Regions from separate parts of the Paenibacillus sp. J22P59 genome, predicted to be linked through region 3. Evidence: riboswitches for the same ligand, from Rfam matches in the RefSeq annotation. Region 3 holds a riboswitch; each other region holds the start of a gene.
The links. Region 3 has a riboswitch for cyclic di-AMP ahead of AC50YO_RS23790 (resuscitation-promoting factor). Riboswitches for the same ligand answer to the same signal wherever they lie in the genome.

Region 1: linked by a shared signal. The riboswitch ahead of AC50YO_RS23320 (C40 family peptidase) and the one ahead of AC50YO_RS23790 (resuscitation-promoting factor) in region 3 are both predicted to bind cyclic di-AMP.
Region 2: linked by a shared signal. The riboswitch ahead of AC50YO_RS17820 (hypothetical protein) and the one ahead of AC50YO_RS23790 (resuscitation-promoting factor) in region 3 are both predicted to bind cyclic di-AMP.

What each region holds. Positions count from the first base shown of each region.
Region 1 covers NZ_JBXENX010000018.1:36,915-43,275, reverse strand. Annotated here, with positions in the region: gene motA (flagellar motor stator protein MotA) at 1-411, opposite strand, end outside; gene AC50YO_RS23335 (hypothetical protein) at 584-877, shown strand; gene AC50YO_RS23330 (GNAT family N-acetyltransferase) at 884-1,414, opposite strand; gene AC50YO_RS23325 (cryptochrome/photolyase family protein) at 1,533-2,882, opposite strand; gene AC50YO_RS23320 (C40 family peptidase) at 3,007-3,477, opposite strand; cyclic di-AMP (ydaO/yuaA leader) riboswitch at 3,481-3,633, opposite strand; gene AC50YO_RS23315 (hypothetical protein) at 3,923-4,738, opposite strand; gene AC50YO_RS23310 (M1 family aminopeptidase) at 4,756-6,361, opposite strand, start outside.
Region 2 covers NZ_JBXENX010000009.1:311,890-318,250, forward strand. Annotated here, with positions in the region: gene kdpB (potassium-transporting ATPase subunit KdpB) at 1-1,083, opposite strand, end outside; gene kdpA (potassium-transporting ATPase subunit KdpA) at 1,112-2,782, opposite strand; gene kdpF (K(+)-transporting ATPase subunit F) at 2,814-2,894, opposite strand; gene AC50YO_RS17820 (hypothetical protein) at 3,045-3,467, opposite strand; cyclic di-AMP (ydaO/yuaA leader) riboswitch at 3,607-3,781, opposite strand; cyclic di-AMP (ydaO/yuaA leader) riboswitch at 3,882-4,119, opposite strand; cyclic di-AMP (ydaO/yuaA leader) riboswitch at 4,518-4,688, shown strand; gene AC50YO_RS17825 (hypothetical protein) at 4,693-5,088, shown strand; gene AC50YO_RS17830 (ABC transporter permease) at 5,139-5,912, opposite strand; gene AC50YO_RS17835 (ABC transporter ATP-binding protein) at 5,905-6,361, opposite strand, start outside.
Region 3 covers NZ_JBXENX010000019.1:53,234-59,594, forward strand. Annotated here, with positions in the region: gene rnmV (ribonuclease M5) at 1-424, opposite strand, end outside; gene AC50YO_RS23790 (resuscitation-promoting factor) at 606-1,754, opposite strand; cyclic di-AMP (ydaO/yuaA leader) riboswitch at 1,997-2,202, opposite strand; gene AC50YO_RS23795 (TatD family hydrolase) at 2,387-3,160, opposite strand; gene AC50YO_RS23800 (HD domain-containing protein) at 3,190-4,485, opposite strand; gene AC50YO_RS23805 (AbrB/MazE/SpoVT family DNA-binding domain-containing protein) at 4,758-5,012, shown strand; gene rsmI (16S rRNA (cytidine(1402)-2'-O)-methyltransferase) at 5,132-6,040, opposite strand; gene AC50YO_RS23815 (tRNA1(Val) (adenine(37)-N6)-methyltransferase) at 6,030-6,361, opposite strand, start outside.

The DNA of each region.
Region 1 (6,361 bases), on a different contig from region 3:
CTCCGTAGCGGAGATGTCCTCAAGCAATACATCACGTACGAAATCCTGATCATTGCCGTCAATAATCATGCGCATGCCATTACGAAGAAAAGTATCTTCTATTTCATCTACTTTCGCTTCAAGGGCGAGCAAGCCCTCGCGGCGAGTAATAGAAGCCCATTCCATAAAGTACTCGATTAATTTCTCACGAGGCATGAGGGATGGTTCTGTGAATGCGATTTTGAACAGCTTGCCTACTTTTGTTAGCTCTGACATTGGGAAAGCAACCAATACAGCAGCAACCGTTCCTACGATAATGATCATAAAAGCAGCGGGGTTAAGCAGGTTAGAGAGAGCAGCCCCTTTGAACACCATTCCCACTAATACAGCTACAACACCTAGTACAATACCAATTATTGTTGAGTTTTTCATCATGCACCCCGTCCAGTACGTATTCGACAATTCTTTCTTTATATATCGACAGGATGGGGTTATGAAATTAGACTTTCGGAATGATTTACGAGGATAGGCGTTAAATTTCATAAAATGCGGTAAAATGAGAGTATAAGAGACATCCTAAAATAAGCAAAAGGTGGTTAACAGCATGGGAGTAAGACACGGTAGAGAATACGAGGATATTCTGAAGGAGCTCACGGAGGCAGTGAGCGCAATCGACAGCAGCTATACCTTCTTCGAGATGGAGCAAGAGGAATGGGAAGCCTTGGGGGCAGAAGATCGCCATGAGGTTATGGAAGCGCTGGCGGATGATGTCTTCTTCGGTCTAGGCGAGCAGTCGGTTATAGCTGTCGGAGGCGGAACCATTACGTACCATTCCAAGCATCATGTCATTGAGGTAGCCCAAGGGGATAATGTGACCCGAATGATTCGTTTGGTGTAACCTGGCCTAAGAATGCTTAGGCCGGTACACCATACAGTGGAATTCTGCCTCTGGCGGTCCACTGGGAACAGGACGGCTGTACGTATCTTCGATACAGAAGCCTGCTTGCTCGTAAGCTCGAATGGCGCGTTTGTTCCACGTCAGCACCTCCAGATCAATCTCATTGCCGGGCGTTCTGCGCCTGGCTTCTTGTGCAAGAAAAGCGGCAAACACAGCGCCATTCCCATTGCCGCACAGCTCCGGGAGAAGGCCAAGTCCAATTCGAGTGACCCCTACGATGGGAAAGAACTGGGCAAATCCGATTAATACAGCTTGTTTATTTATAATGGCCGCATATTGGTTGTGCCGAAGGACGGGATCGCCGAATTCGATTTCGTCCTTTTGCATGTCTGCCCATGCAGGCCAGTTATATAAGTCATAAGGCGGCTCATACCGCCAAGTGCATAGCGCTTGCGCATGCTCAACGCTAAGGGGCAATAGAATCATTTCGGATGCAGAAAGTTTATAATGAGAAAAGGCTTGAAAAGAATCGGACATGCCGTTCACCAACTCCTATTGTAAGGTTAGTCCATTCTATAAGTATATATTAACTTGCCTTGGATGAAGTGCTGGTACTAGGGTGTCGCCAAGACCAGCAAGTAGCTAGTTAGTCTGATTAGCCTAATAGAATCTTATAAATCGCAATAGCTCTGCTGCGTGAAGCTTTTAGATCAACGATAGCTCCCGGCTGCGGCTCATGGATTTCCTTATCGGACAAGTGAGCAAGCTGAGGAAGCCATTGGCGGATATAGGCTCCGCTTGGATCATGCGTCCGGGATTGCGTTAAGGGATTCATAATCCGGAAGTAGGGTGCGGCATCATATCCTAAGGAAGAGCTCCATAACCATCCACCCCGATTCAGTGTATTGTCATAGTCGCTTAGGTGAAGGCGGAAATAGCTTTCTCCAAGGGTGAACGGACAGAGCAGGTTCTTAGTCAAGAACATGGCTGTGACCATGCGGAGCCGATTGGGCAGCTGTCCCGTATGATTCAATTGGGTCATCGCCGCATCTATAATTGGAATTCCGGTTCTCCCGGCAGCCCAAGCCTCAAAGTGCTCATCAGATAAAAGGGATAAGTCTAGTGTACTCTCATAAGAAAAGTAATGCTCATTGTACATCGCTTGATAGATGTAAAAATCACGCCAGGCAAGCTGTCTAATCCACGCTTCTGAGCCGGGTAGTCCCAGGCACCATTCATACGCTTGTCGTGCCGATAGGGCTCCTGTGTTCAAGAAGCGGGATAATTCACTCGTCCGATTGACCGCGTAGTGATCCCGTTCGTCCACATAAGAGGACAATCGCTCTCTACTGAACAGCTCTAACTGATCGGTCACAGTTGAATAAAGATCACATGTACTGGAAGAGGCGCTTAAGACGGCAGTTATCTCGCTTGGCAGGGTGTATCGCACAGTGATGCTGCTGTGCAATTGTGTAACGGTTGTTAAGTCTGTAAGAGAAGCACTTCCTGAAGGCGTATAATACTGAAGCATATAGGAGCTCCACATCCGATAAAAAGGCGTGAATACTTTGTAGGGCTCTGTTCTCCTAGTAAAGGTCTGGAACGCTTCGAGGTCGATCAGAGAGGAATCTGCCAGCGGCATCCATCTGATTCGGGCTGCTGAGCAAGCTAGTTGGATTCCTTTATCTCGTTCTCGGGCATAAGGGGTGTAATCCGCATGGACGATAACCTCTTCGATCGGATACTTCTGCAGGAGGGCTGCAACAATTTGAGCAGGATTGCCGTATAGAATATGAAGCTGCTTGCCCACTGATGAATAGGCCCGCAGAAGTGTCGCCGCTTGAGCAATGAAGTTGCGTCCGCTATGGCTGTTCAATCGCTCATCGCTAATTAGGGATGGATCAAGGACAAGCAGATGAATGCCCGTATGATGATGCTTATGAATATAATTAAATGCTCGCATATCGTTTGAACGCAGGTCTTTGCGGTGAATAAATAAGTACATAGCAAGCGGTCCTCCTTAAGATTATAAAAACAGAAAAGCCGCAAGCGATTTGTCCAAGAGACAAATAACTGCGGCTCTGCTGAATAAGACCCATAATCACTTCGGCCAGGAAGTGGTGATAAGCTTATTCTTCGTCAGCATATTTTTCAAACGTAGTAGTGTTCATAACGCGACGAGCGTTCACGTACCGATTCTCATAATAGGAATCGCTCAGCTTGCTAATTACAACGCCCTTGCTGGACGAGGAATGTGCAAATTTGCCATCTCCTACATAGATGCCGACATGGGATACACCTTTACCGTTCGTGTTGAAGAATACAAGGTCTCCAGCAACGAGATCGCTCTTAGCGACCGCTTTTCCTGCCTTTGATTGTGAGCCGGATGTACGGGGAAGTTCAATTCCCATCTTATCGAATACATAGCTCGTGAATCCAGAGCAATCAAAGCCTTTCGTCGACGTTCCGCCGCTTTGGTACGGAGTGCCGATTAACTCATCGATGATGCCGTTCATTTTGGAATCCGCGAAAGCGCTGCCTGCTTGAAAGGCAAGCATTAACACGAGTCCCAGTAGTAGTGCGGTAACTTTTTTCAAAATGGTGGAGCTCCTTCCAATTGCCGACGAGGTTAGCTGTGGGGTTCGGTTGAAGGATCCCTATGATTTCTCAGGCGCCGATCAAGTCGGACGTCGAAATCAATTCACCCAGAGGTGGTTCCCCCGTTTCCAGTACAAGGAATTTGGCAAGTTTTTTATGTACCTGCTAACTATTCGTTTTTTTCCACGTATCTCCTCCTTCAATTGGCAAATTCTAATAATTCTCATGTAATGTTTTGGCTATTGAGCGCGTATATTCGTGTTTTCTGCTTATTTTATATAAATTAGAGGCGTGCAAATGCTAATAACTTTTATTTATGTGGAGTTTAAGAGAAATATGTTGTTTTTTTATAGGGACGATAGTCTGGGGATATATCAAAACGGCTCGTAGCTTGCAGTTCCAACAGTGGAACTGCAAGCTACGAGCCGTTTTTTTTCGTGCCTCACATTAACTTTCTTTGGATTGCAGGCAATCGTACTGGGCAGCAACGGTCCACACCTTCATCATAGTTCGGATGAGATGGAAGCTCTGGTGGAGAATTAAGGCCAGCAGGCCGGCCCATACAAGCGAGATGCCGCTTACAAATAGGTTAATGCCTGCACCGATTCCCCACATAGCGAAGGTTAAGCCTGCATAAGGAATCAGATGGCGAAGAGCCTTCCACAGCGCATGCAGAGTTCCGCTGCGAGTAATAATGCCAAAGGCCATCGACAAGAAGAGCAGATGGAGCAGAATCCCCCAGAGCAGCCACCCTGCGGCTAACGGCAGCGTGTGTTGTAATAGCTCTCCGGGAGAGGAGCTATGGAGGATTCCCTTCACAGCTCGCGGGAGCAGCCACCATGCTGGTGCCAATGCAAGCAGCATCTCTGCCCAGTATAATAGCGTAACCGGCTTCCACGCCTTACGTATGCCTTGCAGGAATTGTGTACCTTTATGATCATTTGCATGATGAAGGGAGTAGAACAGACCTGCATTGAAAAGTGGAGTGAGCAGCATTCGGGCAGCAAACAGCCCTCCAAGCATCCATAGGTATGGTGTGCTCAGATCCGTCTTAGTCAGCTGGAACTGGGCTTCATGCATGAAGAGCTGTACGGATGAACCGTAGGGAGAGCTGTCTGGGAAACGCCTGAGCAGCGGCGATATGACCGAGTCTACGAAGCGATATAAGAAGAAACCCCAGAGCAGCTGATACAGAAACAATAGGATAACGATATAGAAATGCTTGATAGCCAGTCTCCAGCCTTGTATGATATGGCCTTTCATTGCCTCTCCTCCTTTCCTTACCAGCTTAGTGTCCCAAGCAATCCCTCGATCATTTTGGCAACGCCCATGCTCCATCTTGTACGGGCCGCTTCTGACAGTTCGGCTTTCATAAAGTTGTTATAGTACTTGTTATCTAGTACATTGCTGTGCTGCGGATCCAAGGCAACCCATTCCAACGGTGCGCTATGAACGACCTTATATTGGACATGTGCCTCCTCGGCTTCCCATGTCTTAGGCACGGTCATGCCGTCTTTGAATTTCATAACAAGCGGAATCGGACCGTTATTCCCGCCATTTTTCTTAATAAGCACGAGGGATTCATATTGCAGTTGTCCATCTTGCTCGACTTTGCGAATCTCAATGGATTCCACGGAGAAATCTGCCATGCGGTTGTTATAGACGTATTCACTGAAATAATCATGCCACTTCTGCTTAGTTACTTGCTCTACTACTCTTTGAAAGTCGCCGCTTGTGGGATGCTTGAATTTATATTTCTGAAAATAAGTGCGCATAATTTTTTGCATCGTTTTGTCTCCGACCTGATTCTCGATACCGAGCAGCACAAGCTTGGCACGCATGTACACATTCTCTGCATAATGAATATGGTCACGATAAGCCCAAGAGGGCTGCTTCAAGGGAGCAGGAGATGTAATATAGCTTGATTCGAGGCGCAGGTTCGGTTCCACCCCATATTCGCTTTCCATTACACGATCCTCCGCGTAGGAGGTGAAGCCTTCGTCGAGCCAAGCTTCCTCGAACTCATTAGAGGCGACCATGCCATACCAATATTGGTGACCAATCTCATGTACGACGGTTCGTTCCAGACCATAGCCGGGGTTGTCTGATTCTGCGGCGAACGCGGTTACGAGTGTCGGATATTCCATGCCTCCTGCACCGTTCGCTCCTTTGGGCGGCACGATAATAGATAGCGTGCTGTACGGGTATTCTCCATACCACTGTGAATATTTGGTCAGAGCAGACTTGGCAGCATGCATGTAGCGATCCTTAAGCTCGGCATGAGCGGGATCGAGATACAGCTTGATGCGCACTCCAGGAATATTCTTCGCCGATAGCGTATCTTCCTCATAGATGAAGTTGGGCGAGGCAGACCATGCGAAATCATGGACATCCTCCGCGTAGAATTGATGAATAGTTGTTCCATTGTCAGGGTTGTCCGTTCTTTTGGTCTGGATGCCTGTTCCTGCCACAGTGAATGCCTCTGGAACCTCTATGCGCACGGAGTAGATGCCGAAATCGCTGTAGAACTCGGAGTTGCCATGGTATTGATGAATGTTCCAGCCCTCAGCCGTGCGGCCGCGTGTGCCTGCCGTTTCATAGACAGCAAGCTTGGGAAACCATTGTCCAGCCATGACGAATTGATTAGAGTAGCCCATACGCGCAAATACTTGAGGCAGCTTGACTTCGAAGCCCATCTTCAGCGTGACCGATTTGCCAGGAGCCACTGGTTCAGGCAGCTTGAGCTTGGCCAGCGTAAAATCATTGGAATTGCCGTCATCGGGTTGAATGTAATGAAGCCTTGGCAGTAGGCTTTCTCCTTCAAGCGTTTCGAGCGTTAACATCTTCATGTGGCCTTGGCTGTCTGCCATAGCCTTGTCGGAACGC
Region 2 (6,361 bases), on a different contig from region 3:
TGTATCATAGGTGAAGCCCTGCTTCTTCATTAGCTCCAGAATGGACCTGCCTTCTGGCGTCTCATCCTGCATCGAGCTGATTGCCGCCCACGCGGCTACATCTGGAACGGTGTGCTCAGAGCTTACAGAAAAGAACTCACTAGCCATCCGATTCCCGTAGGTAATTGTTCCGGTCTTGTCGAGAATAATCGTATTAATATCTCCCGATGCTTCAACCGCTTTCCCCGACATCGCCAGCACATTGAATTGCGTGACTCTGTCCATCCCTGCAATGCCAATCGCCGACAATAATCCTCCGATTGTTGTTGGTATCAAGCAGACAAGCAAGGCGACAAGAACAGGGATTTCTAATTGGATATCCAAATAGCTCGCAAAAAAGGGCAGCGTTACGACAACAAGCAGGAAGATGATCGTAAGACTTGTCAGTACCGTATTCAATGCAATTTCATTAGGGGTTTTCTGCCGCTTGGCCCCCTCGACGAGCGAGATCATGCGATCGAGGAAGGACTCGCCCGGATCGCTCGTAATGCGTACTTTAATCTGATCGCTGACGACCATCGTCCCTCCTGTAACGGAGCTGAAATCCCCTCCTGCTTCCTTGATCACAGAGGCTGATTCACCCGTAATTGCAGATTCGTCAACAGATGCGAGACCTTCGATCACTTCGCCATCTCCGGGAATCATCTCCCCCGAAGCGACAACTACGATATCTCCCTTTCTCAGCTCCGAAGAAGAAACTTGCTTCACAGTAGAGCCAACGATTTTATTGGCCATAATATCTTTTTTCGTCTTTTTCAATGAATCCGCCTGTGCCTTGCCTCGTCCCTCCGCCAAAGCTTCAGCGAAGTTAGCGAATAGAATCGTTATGAGCAATATAAGGGCAACGGCAAGATTAAATCCTGTAGAGCTGGCATTCCCGAACGCATCCGGTATAAAGACTAGCAAGAGGGTTACGAAAAATCCCACTTCAACGACGAACATAATCGGATTGCGAATCATCTTTCTCGGATCTAATTTTATAAAGGCCTGCTTCAACGCCTGATTAAGGATTGAACGGTCGACTGCTGATTTTTTCTGGTTCATGCCTGATTCCTCCATTGTTATCCAGGTTCTATGGCTTTAAGGTAAGATGCTCTGCAATCGGTCCAAGCACAAGGGCAGGAAAGAACGTTAGCGCCCCGACGATCAGCACGGTTCCGAGGAAGACACATGCGAACAGTGCATTGTCTGTACGGAAGGTTCCTGTTGTCTCTGGTACCGTCTTCTTCGCAGCTAATGAACCTACTACCGCCAGCAGAAGAATGACAGAAGCATATCTGCCAAGGAACATGACAATCCCCGTTGATATATTCCAGAAAGGTGTGGCATCACCCAAGCCCTCGAATCCTGAGCCATTATTAGCTGCGGAAGAGGTGAATTCATATAATACCTGCGACAGCCCATGGAAACCAGGATTCGATATGGTCCCCGATTGTGTTGCTAGAGCAAGTGCCGTTGGTGCGAGAATAAGAAAAGGCTGAATGAGCAGCGCAACGGCAATGAGCTTCATTTCTCGGCCTTCGATTTTTTTGCCCAGAAACTCTGGTGTCCGCCCGACCATTAGACCCGATAAGAAAACAGCGATAATGGCATACAGCAGCACGTTCAGCAAGCCTACGCCTACGCCCCCGAATACGGTATTAAGCATCATATTGGCGAGCGTAACCATTCCTGCAATCGGGGTCAAGGTATCGTGCATCGTATTGACTGCCCCGGTCTCCGAAGCGGTCGTCACAACCGAATAGAGGGAGGATGCCGCCGTTCCCAGCCGTACCTCTTTTCCTTCCATGGATCCCTGATCCGCTTGAATGCCAAGTGCATTAAGGGCTGGATTCCCGGCAAATTCACTGGTTAGAGAAGTGCCTAGCATCACGATGAACAGCATCGCCATGGAGACGAAGAGAACGCGCCCCTGCTTCGCATTGCCGACCATTTTTCCATAAGTGAAGGGCAGTGCAGTCGTTAGCAGCAGCATAAGCAGCATTTGGAGCAAATTGCTTAAGCCGCCGGTATTCTCAAAAGGATGAGCCGAGTTGACGCCAAAAAATCCGCCGCCGTTATTGCCAAGCTCCTTGATTGCTAAGAAAGAAGCTACCGGTCCGCGAGCAATGTCCTGCGATGCCCCTTCCAGGGTAGTCGCTGTAACTGTAGGCTCCAGCGTCTGCGGCGTGCCAAGCGCGATGAACAGCAGGGCAGCAACAAATGCAATGGGAAGAAAGATCCGCGTAATCCCCCGCACCATGTCGACGAAGAAGTTGCCCAGCGGCTTTCCTGCAAGCCCTCTTATAAAAGCGATAACGATCGCAAGACCAGTCGCAGGAGAGGTAAACATCATGAACACGATTGCGATCATTTGAGATAGATATGATAACCCGCTCTCCCCGCTGTAATGCTGCAAGTTCGTATTAGCCATGAAACTGATTGCCGTATTGAAGGCAAGTGTTGGTTCCATATTGGCAATGCCGCTTGGATTCAAAGGCAGCCAGGCTTGCGTACGGAAGATCAAATACACGATACCAATCATAACCGCATTCGAAATCACAACAGCGGCTGCATATTGCTTCCAAGTCTGATTATCCCGGCGTATGCCTGAAGCAGAGAATATCAGCCTCTCAACAGGAGCAAATATGTTGTCCAATCTTGTCTTGTCATATTGAAATACCTTCGCTACGTACAAGCCTGTCGGCTTGGCTAGCAGCAGCGCCAGCATTAAAGTAAATGCGATGGATAAAAATGCGAACATCGTCAATGGAATTCCTCCTTAGGTATAAGCACTAGAACTTTTCTGGATGAATGAGCACATAAGTTAAGTAGACGAACAAAGCTGCTATTAGGATGACTAACGCCCATATCATTTGGATTCACTTCCCTCTTCTATCGTTGTGGATGCCCACCGGCCTAATCCAATCATGAGCAGAGTTAAAACGATAACGATTCCCGCCATATATATGTCCAGCATTTTTCATTCCTCCTAGGGATGGGTTGCAGGCTTCTTCCTGCTCTAATCACTCAGCCGAATGATGCTCCGGCTCCCGATCACGCAACAAAAATCCAACCTCCGACGCTCGTGTATAAATAATGTGGTTCGCACCCAGCCCTTTGTATATGGCTCGTGGGTTCCAATTTTGTGTAATGATATATAGCGGCTTGGAGGTCCATTGCCTGCAGCATTGAACGTATCTGCAACTTAACGCCAGGCTGCTCTCGAAAATGAATACCTCCGCTATCGCAGCTGATGGCAGCTCCCAACTGCTGCGATCATTCGTATTGAGCCGAATAACGCTCATAACGCCTGCTCGTTTGAAGCGTAGCTCCTCCTGCTTGTTATTCGTTAGCACGATAAAAGGCAGCTGCTTAAACATAAGCTGTCGGATAAAAGAAAGCGTAGCTTCGTTCATGCCAGCTACGAGAATATGCTCTTGTTCCATCTCATTTTCCTCCTGTAAACCCATATAGCAGGAGAAAAAGACAACAAAAAAGAAGCCTACGGGAGCAGAGGTGCTCTCCCGCGGCTTCTTCGGTCATGGAGAAAGAACATTCCATGAAGGGTCGGCTCGCGACGATTGTCGCCTCTCTCAAAATACGCTTACGAGGTTAGCTGTCGGATTCGGGCTTGAGAGTCGCCCTACGCTTGGCTGCAAAGCCTCGCGATTCACCCCATGAGCATTTGCGGCATTCTGATTGCCGTTATTGCTCGTTGGTTCCCCCGTTCCCGTCATGCGGGACTCAGCGTTTCAATTGTACTTGCTGTGCGGCAACAGCTGCATTTTCCATTTTGGGCCGCAAAAAACCACAGAGGCTTATGCCGCTGTGGTCGAATTAATCGATCACAAGCTTCATCATCCCTCTCTCGATCTACGCTTACGAGGTTAGCTGTCGGATTCGGGCGGTGAGAGTCGCCCTACTTTGTAACCGAATGCCTTCGGCCAAAGATTCACCCCTGCGTCATTGCGATCCGACTCTCACATCGAATAGCGCAATGACGCGAATGCACAGCGGGTCTCTTGTTGAAGAAGATCCCGCAATTGCTTGGTTCCCCCGTTTCCCGTCTTGTCAACGGAAACTCAGCGATACAGTTCTGGAAACTTTTTTATAACTCTGAATCGAATCATACTCCCTGCCTTCCTATTGTGTAAAGCGATGGCAGGAACCGAATAGACCGAAAAACAAGGATAAAGACTTAAGAATAGCGCTTTCAATCCACTCCATCTTCACCAATCAACGTATATCTCTCTATTTCTTCAGTTTACGAAATTTATACGAAGTGGCATCCGCTCTCGCCTGCATGAAATTCAGACCTATTATCGCTTGTATCTTAATAGCCGAGCATAAGAGAGTATTTTCGTGAAAAACCATGATTATATAGCCTAAATCAGTCTTGCTATTTACTTTTGACAGGAATAAGGCTTTAAACAGAAAAGCTTCGTTTTACAAAAAACGGTACCGAGTATAACATAGACGCCAAGCCGAAAAAGGCTAATCTGCAATCGCTGAATTCTTGCTAAGAAGCGGGGGAACCATCGCGTGTATTATGAACCTATTAACGGTTATTATGAACGCAAGGGGTGAATCGGGTCTGCATTATGCCTGTAGGGAGCTCTCTATCCCGAATCCGTCAGCTAACTCCGTAAGCGAATACGAGGAGAGATTAAGATGATTATTGTACAAGGTGCCGATCCATTACCTAATGCCGAGCTTCCCCCTGAACTAATCGTAAAAAGAATTGAGCTTTTTATTATCCCGGAACCAGCTATTACAGGAGACACAGGCTATAAAATTTGTATGCGTATAACGACAAATCAGGGCTTTGGACGAAGCGAACTATTCCTCCAAGTAACAGACCTGCCCGCCGATTGGAGCGCTTGGAGTGCTGCTTTATCCCACTATATCGGCAGCATCAGCACAATTCCATTCCTGTGGTCCACAACTCCTGACGATCCTAACCAGCTCCAACGTTTATTCGCGGATTCCGTTACTAACGTTACTGCTGATCTTTGCTGTACACAGCTATTATTGCGACATTCTACCTTCTACTTATCTTTGTTCTAGACACCAACCAGCTAACAGAAGAGAAACCCTGAAATGGACGAATACCGTCTTCAGGGTTTCTTTTTGCTCATTGATTCGTTATGTGGAAGCCTTAGGTCTTTAGTAAACCAGAGCCTATAGCTAAGCCAGCTTAGCAGCATCGCAGTTATTGCAGCTGATGAGGCCAATACGAACATAATAAGTATTTGGTATTTCACAGCCTCGATCGGTTCAGCGCCAGCTACGATCATTCCGGTCATCATCCCCGGGAGCTGGACAAGCCCAACCGTTTTCATGCCATCAATCGTTGGTATCATGCTGGAGCGGACTGAGCGCTTAATTGCGGCCTCAATTGCTTGCTTCGCCGTCGCACCGAGTGCCAGCAAGGTCTCAATTTCTCCTCTTGATGACTCTACCTCACGTTTCATCTGATTAAGATAAAGACCGCATACGACCATCGAGCTGCCAATGATGATCCCGCTGACCGGAATAATATATTGTGGAACAGCTTCAATGATACCAAGTCCGAGCAGCAACCCCATCGTCACAGCTTCAGTACAAGCAAGCGCAATAGCAATTCGAAGCCGAATGCCGGGAACGGACTTGGCCCGCGATCCTGCATTCCATGCGGCTACGCTAATCATAGATAAGAGAATAAGAATAATAAAGACAGGGTGATTGGTCTCAAAAATAAAATGCAGGACGTAACCAATAAATAAAAGCTGCAGGGCTGATCTTATCGTACCTATGACGATATCCTTCTCAAGCCCAAGCTTCTGCTTGATGGAGAGAAAAGCTGTAATCGCCACGAACACCAAGGTACAGACTAAGGCAAGTTCACTCATGCGCAGCCTCCTCTCTGGAGGACTGCTTCCTTAAATATTGACAAGCTTGCTCCGTCGAAGGGCTCTGGAAGAAGCTCTCCGTATCGGAGGCTTCAATCAGCTTGCCCTCTGCCATAAACCAGATTTGATCACTGATGCAGCGGGCCTGCTCCAAATCATGCGTAACCCAGACGAACGCCGTTCCATTCTTCTCCGTCCAAAGCTTCACATGCTGCTCTACCGCTTCCTTGCTGGCAGGATCAAGTGAAGAGGTCGTTTCATCGAGCAGCAGCATATCCGGCTGTAGCAGCATTGAACGGACTAGCGCGGTACGCTGCTTTTCTCCGCCTGAGAGCTCGGATGCGGGCTTACTCCAATCTATGTGGCCTAATCCGATTGCCTCCATAGAGCCTCTGGCTAGCGCTTCATCAAAGACAAGGCCATGCAGCTCACTTGCCGTCCTTAGGTTT
Region 3 (6,361 bases):
CCATCAGCAGACGACGGTTTGCTGCCTCAGGATGTACAATAAGCCCAGCATCCATCAAGTCATCCCAAGTAATCTCCCCCAGACCCTCTGGCGTCTCTGTACGCAGTTCGGCAAGGGCTTGGCGAATGGCCTCCGGCGCAGCGTTCTCAATGCCGATATCACCTTTATACATAGCCTTCTCCTGCGGCAGAAAAGCATGCTTACAGCCAGGAACGCGGCCTGCAACAATTTTGCGAATACGCTCACCAGCATGATCAGGGTCTGTGAATATGATAACTCCTCTTCGCTCTTGAGCCAGCAGGATGCGTCTAAGAACGTCCTCTCCTATAGCGGAACCGTTCGTCTCAATGGTATCTGCTTCAACCGCTCGCTTAATGGCAACCGTATCATCTTTGCCTTCTACAACAATAATCTCCTTAATCAATAAAAACATCCCTTTCCATCGAAAGAAAGTGCAACCTTCATTCCTATGACAACGTCTATTTACTATATCCGTAATCTCTTGTTTAATGAATGTTTACTGCCCCTGAACAGACAAAAAGAAGAGGCAGTGCCTCTCCTTATCATGACATATTTAGCTTCTAAATACGATACCGTCATCTCGCCTAGCTTGCTGACGGCTTATTTGGCCCAAGTACGTATACCGTGAACCCTTTCTTTCTGCCAAAATTGGTTGCCTGCTTCGCACTGTCGAAGTACACATCAATTTTGTTGCCTTTGATTGCACCGCCCTTATCCTCCGCTCTGCGGAAGCCGATGCCTTCGATATATACCCACCAACCGATTGGAATGACTTTAGGATCGACTGCAATCGTACGTCCCTCTGTCACACGTGTACCGGAAGCTGTGATTCCGAAATCAGGGTGATCTTTTCCTTTGCCTGTGGAGCGCAGATCCGCTGTATAGGCCGTAAGAGTGAAGTTGCTCAATACTTTCTTAGCTTTGAACGTAACACCTCTCTTAGTATAGCTCATGAGGCTTGGACTTTTGTTGGAAAGCACCTGTACCTTAGGCTCTGCCTTCTTCGTTCCGACTGCAACAACCTGATTGACCGCTCTCGCTTCAACCACCTTGCTCACGACAGTCTCTGATATAAGAACACCATTCTCATAATGCTTCTCTATATTCTCGACGACAAGGCCCTCTTTACCGGTCTGAACCAACTTCTCCTTGCCTGTCTCCAGAGTCGGATCTTCCTTCTTAACGATCGAGAACGGAGTAGTACGCTCTTTCTCACTCACTTTTTTGTCAACGCGGATAACGGATAAGGTCATATCCTCCGTGACTAGTGTGCTCAACGATGGCAATATCTTATCTTGATCGCGAACCGAAATATTCAAATCATCGATCGCTGCTTGCACTGTTTTCTCTGTCGTGTACATCGTTGAGGTCTTGCCATCAGCTTTTACAACGACTGGAACCGCGAAATTAATCTCAATCCGGTCTCCGTCTTTGATGGACGCATTCAGAGGAACTGAGACCTCATCATGCGGACCAATTGTAATAGCTTGTTCATCCAGTAGGCGTTGCAGGACCCATTGTTTTGTCTTCACAATAGTTTCTTGTCCATTAACCACTACGGATACGCTTTTGTCAGCCGATCCGTACAACAACACCAAAAACATGAAAGTCATAGCGATTGAGATAGTAGCACTCAGAAGAATCAAACGCAAGTTTCCATGCTTCCATCGCAATGCGAAAGACATGCTGGATGATCGTTTCACATGGGTTTCCTTAGCTTGGATAATGCCCACTTCATCGGTCCTCCTTCATAGCCCCGCCGCCTAGTGTAACATGATACATTGACGTGACTATAGTATATTGGCGTGATCAACACGCTCCAGTCTATTCTTACGCCCCCCACCTCCTAAATCTACCCTATGTCGACCATTTCCGTGTTATTCGGAAAATAAAAAGAAGCCGTCGACAGAGGATCTGTATCGTGGCTTCCCGAATGGTCTGCTAGACTTCAGGGTTGGTGGATGCACGAGGGTGATCGCTCTCTATAACACGCTTACGAGGTTAGCTGTCGGGTTCGGGCAAGAGAGCTGCCCTAATCACGGATCGAATGCTCATGGCAATCGCCGCAAAATTCACCCCTAGAAGAATTCATCATGGTCTTGTTGTGAGGTAACATTCTCCCCCAACATAGTCGCCCTGGTTCCCCCGCTCTCCGCAATGGAGATTAAGCGCAAACTGGAAATCCAATACAAAAATTTAAAGCTCTGAAATGAATCATACCTTCACCAGAGCCTAGTTGTAAAGATGAGATAAAAGACGATTTTAACGAAATTTCAGCATTACCACTGAAAATTTAGCCGATTTCCCAAGCAAAAATCAGTTTTATCGTCGTAAAGGTCTCGTTTTCTCTGCTTTTCAACCGATTTTACTGAATTCGGAAACATTTTTTACCATTTTGGGTGGTGATTTCAGCAATTTCTTCCTTCGTTTTCCCCTTAATTTCAGCTACCATGTCGGCCACAAGGGATACATAAGAGGTCTCATTTCTCTTCCCTCTATATGGATGCGGGGCCAAATAAGGGGAGTCTGTTTCCATTAATAATCGATCCAAAGGAACTGTTGCAAGCACCTCTTTTGGCACCCTCGCGTTCTTGAATGTAAGCGGTCCACCGAACGAAATATAGAAGTTCATATCGAGACATTGCTTAGCGGTTTCAGGACTGCCAGAAAAACAGTGCATGACCCCTCCAACCTCGGAAGCATTCTCCTCCTTTAATAGTCGAAGAATATCCTCATGGGCATCCCGATTATGAATAACAATCGGTTTATTAAGGCGCTTGGCTAGGCGAATCTGCTCGCGGAACACACGCTGCTGCACGTCCTTGGGAGAAGTATCCCAATGATAATCCAAGCCAATTTCCCCTATTGCTACAACCTTTTCATGTGAACAAAGCTGTTCGATCCATTCCAAATCCTCAGGTCTCATATCAATGCTATCGACAGGATGCCAGCCGACAGCAGCATAGATAAACTCATACTGCTCGGCTAATGCTATTGTCGATGGAATCGTCTCGCGATTAAACCCAATGTTAAGCATTAAATCTACACCAGCAGCTCTTGCTCTTTCAATCACTTCTGCACGGTCTTCGTCGAATTGTGAAGCATCGAGATGGGTATGTGTGTCGAATAAAGAGATCATATTTTGTCATGCTCCTTCTATAATAAGGCTTATAGTTTGAATAGCTCGCGAACAGGCTTGCTTAATTGGTCTGCAGCGGCTGCCAGAGGCTCCTCTGGATAATACAAATGATATTGTCCCTGATGCAGGCCAGTTATAGAGGATACGATGTCGGATTTAGCCGAGATCTCAATAAATCTATCCTGCTCGTCCAACAACAGAATAGGTGTCTTCTCCTCTTTCCCTCCTTTTTTGGTATCGGGACGATAGATGTCATAGGGCTGGTCGAAAGGAAAGTCAATCTCCATATGATAGTCTGGATTAAGGCCTATTTCAACAAACTGGCGTTGCACTTCTTCTAATAAAGTGTCGTCTGGTTCATCTATGGTTATATATTTGTATAAGCGGCGATTCAAGAAGCGGTCGCAGAGATCTGACAAGAGAGCATCAGCCTCTTCAGCCCAGTGAATGAATGCAGCCTGAACATAGGCTTCATCCAGCTTCAAATATTCATTCACGGTAATTGTATTATTGAGAAGATGCTTAATTGGAGTCGGCATCCATCCTAACGCATAGCCGCTTTCATGAAGCTCTTTGGCCCTGCGGAAAATTTGCCTTAATATGATCTCCGAGCTTCTTGTTACAGGATGGAAGTAAATCTGCCAATACATCTGATAGCGGGACATTAGATAATGCTCAATGGCATGCATTCCACTTTCCTTAACAACGATCTTCCCTTGAATCGGACGAAGCACGCGCAGTATGCGCTCCAAATCGAAGTTGCCATAATTCACACCAGTGAAGTAAGCATCTCTTAACAAATAGTCCATTCGATCCGCATCCAACTGACTTGAGATCAAGCTGATGACGATTGGATTGGGGTATGTTTTACGGATAACTGCCGCAACTTGCTGTGGGAAATCATCGGACACTTGCCGAAGAACTCGATTGACTTCCGTGTCCTCCAGCAGAATTGCACAGGTCCATTGCTCATGATGCGTGTCAAATACCTGTTCTAAGGAATGAGAGAAGGGACCATGGCCAACATCATGCAGCAAAGCCGCACATAGAGCGAGCATTCGTTCTTCTCGCGGCCAGCCGGGATAATTATTGCGTTCAAACTGTGAAATTATCTTCCTCGTAATTTCATATACACCAAGTGAATGAGAGAATCGGCTATGCTCAGCTCCATGAAAGGTTAAATAGGAGGTTCCCAGTTGTCTAATTCGACGCAATCGCTGGAATTCTTTTGTATTAATCAAGTCCCAGATGGTTTGATCCTGTACATATATGTACTTGTGAACAGGATCTTTGAACACTTTTTCTTCTGTCAATTGTTGATACATTCTCCAATTCAACCCCTTTTGTTCATTATTTCGACACAAAAATCTAGTATAATGTCGAATAGTGTCGTATTTTAGTTTCATCTTTGTCGAAATTATTGTATTCTAGTACAGAGTAATATGACCAAACTGTAACGTCAATTCCCTTATACGCCGCTACATCCGACGATTATTCGGTTGACTATTATGGGAATGGTTGGTATTATAGTAAACACAATAATAAGAACTATGTCGAATAGTGACGAATTGACTTTCTGAGAGGGGAAATAATAATTATGATGAAATCTACAGGTATTGTACGTAAAGTTGATGAACTGGGGCGCGTTGTTATTCCTATCGAATTGCGCCGGACGCTTGGAATTGGAGAGAAAGACGCTCTAGAGATTTATGTTGATGGTGAGCGCATCATGCTGAAAAAGTATGAGCCTGCATGTATCTTCTGTGGCAATGCGGAGAACGTATCTTACTTCAAAGGTAAAATTGTTTGCCATGTTTGTCTATCAGAATTGCCTACTCCTGTGACAAAATAAAGAATATAGGTTATAATAGATTCATTCACATGTTAATTCTAACCTTTTTATACTCCTTAATGCCTTCCTGTGCTAGAACCCGGCCAGGAAGGTCTTTTTTTGCGCGTATAACGCAGTGACTAGCGATTCACTGCGTTATACACTTCCCGCTTCTGCATACCGCGATCCAGAGCTGCCCTCTTAATGGCTTCTTTACGATCATATTCCATCTCATAATGAGCAACATGTGCTTCCAATTCCAGATGAGACCACCATGGCCCTTCCTCTTCTATTCCTTCTGATCCATTGGATCTTCCTGCTGTAGACGCAGCATCCGCCCCTTCAACGATTAGGCAATATTCTCCTAATGGCTGATTCTCAGCAACCCAGGCTATACATTCTGATATGGTTCCTCTTGCTGCTTCCTCATGTCTCTTCGTTAATTCTCGAACCATCGCTATTTGACGGTCTCCCCAGCATTCCAGCATAGCATCCAATGTTTTACGCAAGCGATGGGGTGATTCATACAGCATTAAAGTCCCATCCTGCTTCTGCAGTTGATTTAACCACTTGATGAGAGACTTCTTCTCCCTTGGAGGAAATCCAGTGAACATAAACCGTTCTGTTGAAAGGCCCGAAATAATCAAAGCTGACAATGCAGCATTCGCACCTGGAATAGGAACCACTTTTATTCCCTGCTCAATCGCATCCGCTACAAGGTCTGCTCCAGGATCTGACACTGCAGGCAAGCCCGCATCACTAACTAGAGCTATGGACTGCCCTTCTTTCAGTAACCGAATAAGCTCATGTCCGCTATTTTGCTTATTATGCTCATGATAGCTAACTAGACGAGTGGATATTTCAAAGTGAGTTAATAACTTTCGTGTCTGTCTAGTATCCTCCGCTGCAATAAGCTGTACTTCCTTTAATGTTCGTATAGCTCGGAAGGTCATATCCTCCAAATTCCCAATCGGTGTACCTACTAGATAGAGAACGCCATAAGCTCCGTCTGCGGTTTCTTTAAAGCTCTTCTGTATATTAACCATCATTAGCTCCTTTATCCTGCGGCTGCGGGTAGACCATGATAGGTGGCAGAAGTCTAAGCTCAGGCTTGCCATCACGGATTGCTTCAATTAACACCATATTAGCTTCACCATTCGCATGGGGATGAACGAATTGTACACGCTTTGGCTCAAGCTTATGCTTCCGCATCGTTTCTATAATTTCAATGAATCGGGAAGGGCGATGCACCATAGCTACTCTGCCTCCAGGACGCACAAGTCTTACAGAAGCCTGTACAACATCTTCTAATGTACAATGCACTTCATGCCTGGCAATAGCATAATGCTCATTCTCATTCTGATCTCCCT